2 regions of the Micromonospora sp. CMU55-4 genome follow, and region 1 is predicted to be linked to the other one. Evidence: riboswitches for the same ligand, from Rfam matches in the RefSeq annotation. Region 1 holds a riboswitch; the other holds the start of a gene.
The links. A riboswitch is a leader RNA that binds a small molecule or an ion and turns the genes downstream of it on or off. The one in region 1 is predicted to bind cobalamin.
Positions count from the first base shown of each region.

Region 2: another riboswitch for cobalamin. It lies ahead of metE (5-methyltetrahydropteroyltriglutamate--homocysteine S-methyltransferase); the one in region 1 lies ahead of HA073_RS07595 (ribonucleoside-diphosphate reductase subunit alpha).

Region 1 covers NZ_JAAOLH010000003.1:308,957-312,768, reverse strand. The annotation lists gene HA073_RS07595 (ribonucleoside-diphosphate reductase subunit alpha) at 1-1,386, opposite strand, end outside; cobalamin riboswitch at 1,499-1,715, opposite strand; gene HA073_RS07590 (PrsW family glutamic-type intramembrane protease) at 1,836-2,663, shown strand; gene HA073_RS07585 (LysE family translocator) at 2,699-3,325, opposite strand; gene HA073_RS07580 (acyl-CoA thioesterase) at 3,329-3,812, opposite strand, start outside.
Region 2 covers NZ_JAAOLH010000004.1:138,533-142,344, forward strand. The annotation lists gene mgtA (magnesium-translocating P-type ATPase) at 1-90, shown strand, start outside; gene HA073_RS09125 (beta-1,3-glucanase family protein) at 193-1,785, shown strand; cobalamin riboswitch at 1,897-2,116, shown strand; gene metE (5-methyltetrahydropteroyltriglutamate--homocysteine S-methyltransferase) at 2,232-3,812, shown strand, end outside.

The DNA of each region.
Region 1 (3,812 bases):
CGAGCCGAGGTTGCACACCGCCGTCTCGGCGTCGTCGTTCACCTCCAGGATCTCGGTGCACAGGTTGGACAGGTGGATCACGTTGCCCGGCTCACCGGTCTGGTTGGACAGCCGGTTCGCGGCGTCCTTGAACGTCATCCAGCCGTTGCCGGTCTGCGCGAGCGTGCGCATCATCCGCCCGTACAGGTCCCGGGCCCGTACCGTGCGGACCGCGTTCTTCTCCGCCGCCCGGTACGCGGCGTCGAACGCCTCCCCGTACAGGTCGGGCAGCTCCGGGGCGTCCGACGGATCGACGAGCGACCACTCGCCGTCGGCCTCGACCCGGCGCATGAACTCGTCCGGGATCCAGTTGGCCAGGTTGAGGTTGTGCGTACGCCGGGACTCCTCGCCGGTGTTGTCCCGCAGCTCCAGGAACTCCTCCACGTCCGGGTGCCACGGCTCCAGGTAGACGCAGGCCGCGCCCTTGCGCCGGCCACCCTGGTTGACCGCGGCCACCCCGGCGTCGAGCGTCTTGAGGAACGGCACGATGCCGTTGGACCGGCCGTTCGTGCCCCGGATCAGCGCGCCCCGGCCGCGCACCCGCGACCAGGCGATGCCGATGCCGCCGGAGAACTTCGACAGCTTCGCCACCTGGTGGTAGCGCTCGTAGATCGAGTCCAGCTCGTCGCGCGGCGAGTCGACCAGGAAGCACGACGACATCTGGGTGTGCCGGGTGCCGGAGTTGAACAGCGTGGGGGAGCTGGGCAGATAGGCCAGGCTGGACATCAGCCGGTAGAAGCCGACCGCCTCGCCCGGGGTGCGGGACAGCCCGCAGGCCACCCGTAGCAGCCAGTACTGCGGCGTCTCCACCACCAGCCGCGACTGCGGGTGCCGCAGCAGGTAGCGGTCGGCCACGGTACGCAGTCCGAAGTACTCGAACCGCCTGTCGCCGTCCGGGTCCACGGCGTCGTCGAGCTTGCGGGCGTGCCGGGCGACGAATGCGGCCGTCTCGTCGCCGATCAGCCCCAGCCCGTGCGCGTACGCGATCGACTGGCTGAAGCTCGCCACGCCCTGACCGCGGACCTCCTTGTCCACGTACGCGGCCAGCAGCCTTGCCGCCAGCTTCGAGTACTGCGGCTCCTCGCCGATCAGCTCCGCCGCGGTCTGGATCGACAGCCGGTCCAGCTCGGCGGTGGTCGCCCCGTCGTAGAGCCCGCTGATCGTCTTGGTGGCCACCCGCAGCGGGTCCACCTCGTCCAGGTCGGCGACCCAGCGTTCGACCGCCCGGACGATCTTGCCGACGTCCACCGGCTCGGTGTCGCCGTCCCGTTTGCGTACCCGCATCGCCGGCCGGCGGGCCTCGGACCCGCCGCCGGTGGCCGGCGGGCTTTCCTGCACGACAGTCATGACCTCTCCTCGCTGTCACCGTCTGGAGACGGCGGGAGACGCCAACGGGCACGGCGCGGCCGGCCCGGCTGCTGGCGTCGGTCGTCCCGCGCGACCTCCGGCCGCCGTACGCGGAGGCGCACGGCGCGCTGGCAGGTCTTCGGACTCGCGGGCCCGACCGGGGTCGCCGGTCGCCTACCGGCCGTCGCTTCCCAGGCCGGTGGCCCAGTGCTGTTGACGGCTGTCGTTCCCACTCACCGCTGCGGGGCAGTCCCGGATTTCCACCGGGTTCCCTCTTGCCTCGGCCCCGCCCCGGAGGGCTCGGCCGAACCAGCTGCGGCACCACCATATATGGCGGTGGGGGCGGTTGGGCAACACCAGATGTCGTGTCGGGCGTGTCGCATGGATCTCACTGTCCACAGTGCCTACCCCCGATGCCGGCGCTCGCCGCCGGGCGCGATACTCGGCGTATGGGGAATACCGGACGCCGCTGGGCGTGGGTGGCGGTCCTGCTCGTCGGCGTCGGGCTTCACCTGCTGGTGCTGGAGACACTGTCCGGCACCGGCACCGTCACGTTCGTACCGGCGCTGATCGTGCTCGGCGCGTGCGTCGCGCCCGCCACGTTCCTGGCCTTCGCCCAGGGGCGGCCGGCCCGCCGCCCGGTCCCCGGCTCCGTCGTCGGCGTCGCCGCGCTTCTCGGCGGCGTGGTCGGCGTGGTCGCCGCCGGCTGGCTGGAGTACGGCACGCTGCACCGCCTCGGCGTCCTGCCGATGGCGCTCGTCGGCCTGGCCGAGGAGACCGCGAAGCTGATCGTGCCGGCCGGCATCCTGCTGCTGTGGCGGCGGCACCGGTCACCGGCGCAGGGCCTGGTGATCGGCGTGGCCTCCGGCGCCGGGTTCGCCGCGCTGGAGACCATGGGGTACGCGTTCGCCGCGTTCGTCGGGTCGGAGGGCAACCTCGGCGCCGTCGAGCGGACGCTGCTGGTTCGCGGTCTCACCGCGCCCGCCGCGCACCTGGCCTGGACCGGGCTGACCGCCGCCGCGTTGTTCACGTTCGCCGCCGCGCCCGGCGGCCGGAGACTGGCGGCGTTCCTGCTCACCTTCGCCGCCGCCGTCACGCTGCACACCTGCTGGGACACGTTCGGCACGCAGCCCGCGTACGTGTTCATCGGCGGTGTGTCGCTGGGCTGGGTGCTGCTGCGCCTGCACCTGGACCGCGAGCGGCCCGCCGCCCCGCCCCGGGCGCCGGAGCGTGATCCTCACCAGCTCGCCGAGGTGGCGGGGTCGGAGCCCTCCTGATGCCGCCATCTCGGCGAGCTGGAGTCGAGCAAGCGTCAGCCGGCGGCCAGCCGGACACCGAGCGCGACGAAGGCGACAGCGCAGAGCCGGTCGACCCGCCGCGACCAGCGGCTGTCGCCCCAGCGGCGGGCGAACCGCCCGGCGCCCACGCCGAGAGCCAGGTCCACGGTGAGCTGCACCGCGACGAACAGCGCGCCGAGCAGCACCAGCTGTGCCGCCACCGGGCCCGCGTCGGGCCGGACGAACTGCGGCAGGAACGCCACGCTGAACAGGATCATCTTCGGGTTGAGCAGGTTCGTGAGCAGCCCGCGCCGGAACGCCCGCCCGGCGCCGCCGCCGTCCGCCCCGTCCGCCGCGACGCCGGGCCGGCCCGTGCCGCGCAGCGCCCGCAGGCCCAGCACGATCAGGTACGCCGCACCGGCCCACCGGATCGCGGTGAACAGCACCGGGGACGCGGCGATCACGGTGGCGAGTCCGGCCACCACGGCGGCGACGTGCACCGCCTCCCCGGCCGCGACCCCGAGCGCCGCCACCGCCCCGGCCCGCGCGCCGTACCGGGTGGCGTTGGCGAGCACGAACATCATGTCCGGCCCGGAGGTGAGCATGAGCACCACGATCGCGGCCAGGTATCCCGCGAGCGTGGCCGCCGACAGTCCGAGCACGCCTCAGCCCTCCTCGGCGCCGTCGAGCAGCGCCCGGCGCAGCGCCAGCCGGTGTTCGCGCCGGATCTGCGCCTCCCGGTAGCGCCGCCGGTCACCGTCGGTGCCGGGCAGCAGCGGCGGCACCGGCCGGGGCTGGCCCTCGTCGTCCACGGCCACCATCACCAGGTGCGCGGTCGCCACGTCCACCGGCGGCACCGCGCGGTCCCAGCGGTCCGCGCTGACCTTCACGGCCACCTCCATCGAGCTGCGGCCGGCCCAGGTGATCCGGGCGTCCACGTGCACCACGTCACCGACGCGGACAGCGCGCAGGAAGGCCGTCTCGTCGATGGCGGCGGTGACGGCCGGTCCGTCGGAGTGGCGGGCGGCGACCACCCCGGCGACCGAGTCGATCAGGTTGAGGATCCGGCCGCCGTGCACCGTGCCCATCAGGTTGGTGTGGTGCTGGTCCATGATCTGCGACAGGGTCAGGTGCGACGCCGACGGTGGT
Region 2 (3,812 bases), on a different contig from region 1:
GTCACCCTGGTCAACGTCGCCGCCAACGAGACCGCCAAGTACGTCGTCCCGCCGGACCCGACCGCCGCACGGCGGGTGCCCCGCCCGTGACGGTCTGGCGTCCATCGGTGATCGCCTATTGACAAACAAAATTAACAATTGGACCCTGCTGAGAGAGCGCTCTCCCGTCCCTGTCTCCAGCGAGGTGTCGCCATGCGTCTTCGAAGAAAGCTGCTCGCCGCCGCGTCCGCACTGCTCGCCGGGCTCGCGGGCACCGTCGTCGCCACGCCCGCCCACGCGGTCGGACCCGCGTTGCTACCCGTCACCGTCACCAACACCACCGGTCGCACCGACCCGGTCTACCTCTACGTCATCGGCGTCCAGCTCTCCTCCGGCCGGCTCGGCTACGTCACCGCCGGTGGCGCCTTCGTGCCGTGGAGCGGCGGGCAGATCCCGCCGTCGCCCGCGCCGGACGTCTCCATACCGGGCCCCGGCAACGGCGGCAGCACCACGATCCAGTTGCCCCGGGGCTTCTCCGGCCGGGCCTACTTCGCCCTCGGGCAGAAGCTGAAGTTCTTCCTCACCCCGGACGGACTGGTGCAGCCCGCGCCCTGGGCGGCCGGTGACGCGAACCGCGACATCCTCTTCGACTGGAGCGAGTTCACCTACAACGACTCCGGGCTGTGGCTCAACAGCTCCCAGGTCGACATGTTCGCGATCCCGCACGCGGTCACGGTGACCGGCGCCAACGGCGTCACCAAGCGCACCGGCGACGTGGTGGCCAACGGACGCAACGCGGTCATCGACGGCATCCGGGCGCAGCCGGGCTGGGCCAACACCGTCCACACCCGCTCCGACGGGACCGTGCTGCGCGTCCTGGCCCCGGGGAAGGCGGCCGGGGCCGGCCTGCTGAGCACCACCTACCTGGACTCCTACATCGCCTCCGCGTGGAACGCGTACACCACGAAGACGCTGACCGTGGCGCCCTTCGCCGACCAGCCGGCCATCCGGTACTACGGCCGCACCTCGGGCAACACCATGACCTTCACAAACGGCAGCGGCCAGGTGGTCGCCTCCTTCAACCGGCCCTCCTCGGCCAGCGTCTGGGGATGCGACGGCGACCTGCCCGCGCCGAACGACCAGGTGGTCGGCCCGATCTCGCGTACGCTCTGCGCGGCCCTCAACCGAGGCACGCTCGGCACCATCGACACCCAGCCCAGCACGAACGCCGCCGACTTCTACCGCAGCAACCCCACCAACCAGTACGCCCGCCTGATCCACGCCAACATGACCGACGGCCGGGCGTACGCGTTCGCCTTCGACGACGTCGGCGGATTCGAGTCACTGGTGCACGACGGCGACCCCCGTTCGGCCGGACTGATCCTCAGCCCGTTCACCGGAGGTGGGGGCGGCAACCCGACCACCGGGGTGCCCGTGGTCAGCAACTGGAACAACAAGTGCATCGACGTGCCGAGCTCCAACTTCGTCGACCGCGCGCCGCTGCAGATGTGGAACTGCAACAACACCAACGCGCAGAAGTGGACGTTCAGCGGCACGGCGCTGAAGAGCCAGAACAACAAGTGCATGGACGTCGACGCCGGGTCCACCGCCAACGGGGCGGTGGTGCAGCTCTACACCTGCAACGGCACCGGCGCCCAGCAGTTCACCCTGAACGCCGCCGGGGACCTGGTCAACCTTCAGGCCGACAAGTGCGTCGACATCAAGGACCGGAACGGCAACGACGGCGCGAGGCTCCAGCTCTGGGACTGCACGGGCACGGCCGGCCAGAAGTGGCGCAAGGGCTGACCGGCCCTGCGACGGGGGGCGGGGGCGACCGCGAGTCGCTCCCGCCACCCGCCGCGACGGCTCGCCGTCCCGCAGGACGGACGCGCCGACCACGTCGGCTCACCGCCCCATACGATGGACAACGGTGCTGGTTCGCCGTGCCCGTGAAGGGTGTGGCGTCGTAAGAGGGAACCCGGTGTGAGTCCGGGACTGCCCCGCAGCGGTGAGTGGGAACGACAGCCGTCATCGAAGCACTGGACCGTGAGGTCTGGGAAGCGACGGCCAGTAGGTGACCGGGTGGATCCGGTCGCGCCCGCGAGTCCGAAGACCTGCCCGCACCGCGCGCACCGTCCGGTGCGCGCCGCCGACGGTCGCTCGGGACGGCCGGTGCGGAAGCCGGTACGCCGTCTGTACCCCTTCCCTCCCCGCCTCGATCGGCCTCGTGTGCTTCGAGGGAAGGGATCTCCATGAGTACCGCATTCGGTCAGAGCACCGTGCTGGGCTATCCGCGTATCGGGGGCAACCGGCAACTCAAGAGGGCCGTCGAGGCCTACTGGGCGGGCCGGATCGACGCCGAGGAGTTGGCGGCGACCTCTGCCGCGCTACGGGCGAAGGTGTGGCGGACGCTGCGCGACGCGCGCCTGGACGCGATCCCGTCCAACACGTTCTCCTACTACGACCACGTGCTGGACACGGCCGTCGCCGTCGGCGCGATCCCGCGCCGGTTCGCCCGTCTCGGCCTCGGCGACCTCGGCACCTATTTCGCCATGGCCCGGGGCGTCGATGCCGAGCCGGCGCTCGAACTGACGAAGTGGTTCGACACCAACTACCACTATCTGGTTCCCGAGATCGGCTCCGACACCACCTTCGCGGCGAATCCCGACAAGGCGCTGCGCGAGTACCGCGAGGCCCGCGAGCTGGGAATCGACAGCCGGCCGGTGCTGGTCGGGCCGGCCACATTCCTGCTGCTGGCCAAGCCCACCGAGGCCGGCGGCGAACCGTTCGACCGGCTGACCGACCTGGTCGACGTGTACGCCGGCATCCTGCGATCCCTCGCCGCGGCAGGCGTGCGATGGGTGCAGCTGGACGAACCCGCCTATGTCGCCGACCGGAGCGCCGCCGAGATCGACGCGCTGCGGGAGGCGTACACCCGGCTCGGCGCGGTGGAACAGCGGCCGGCGATCTTCGTCGCCACCTATTTCGGCGAGCTCGGTGACGCGCTGCCCGCCCTGCTCGACACGCCGGTCGAAGCGGTCGGCGTGGATCTGGTGGCCGGGCCCGGCAACCTGCGGCGGCTGGCCGGTGCGGGACCACTGCGCGGCAAGACGATCGTGGCCGGCCTCGTCGACGGCCGCAACGTCTGGCGTACCGACCTGCGGGCCGCCGTGGCGGCCGGTGCCGCCGTCACCGCCCTCGCCGACCACGTCGCCGTGTCCACCTCGTGCTCGCTGCTGCACGTGCCGGAGGACCTGTCCGCCGAGACCGCTCTCGACCCGGCGCTGCGTCAGCGGCTCGCCTTCGCCCGGCAGAAGGTCGATGAGGTCGTCCGGCTCGGCCGCGCGCTGCGCAACGGCACCACGTCCCTGCCCGAGCCGCTGCCGCCCACCCCTGCCGCCTGGCGCGACGACACCGTACGCGGCCGGCTCGCCGCGCTGCGCGCCACGGATCGGCAGCGCGGCGCGTACCCGGAGCGTGCGGCGGCACAGCAGGCCCGGCTCAACCTGCCGCCCCTCCCGACCACGACCATCGGATCGTTCCCGCAGACCGACGAGCTGCGCCGCGCGCGTGCCGAGCACCGGGCCGGGCGTCTCGACGACGCCGCCTACACGCAGCGGATGCGCGCCGAGGTCGAGCACGTCGTCCGGCTCCAGGAGCGGCTGGGCCTGGACGTGCTCGTGCACGGCGAGCCGGAACGAAACGACATGGTCCAGTACTTCGGCGAGCAGCTGGACGGGTTCGCCGCCACCGAACACGGCTGGGTCCAGTCCTACGGCTCCCGATGCGTGCGTCCGCCCGTCATCTACGGCGACGTGGCACGCAGGGCGCCG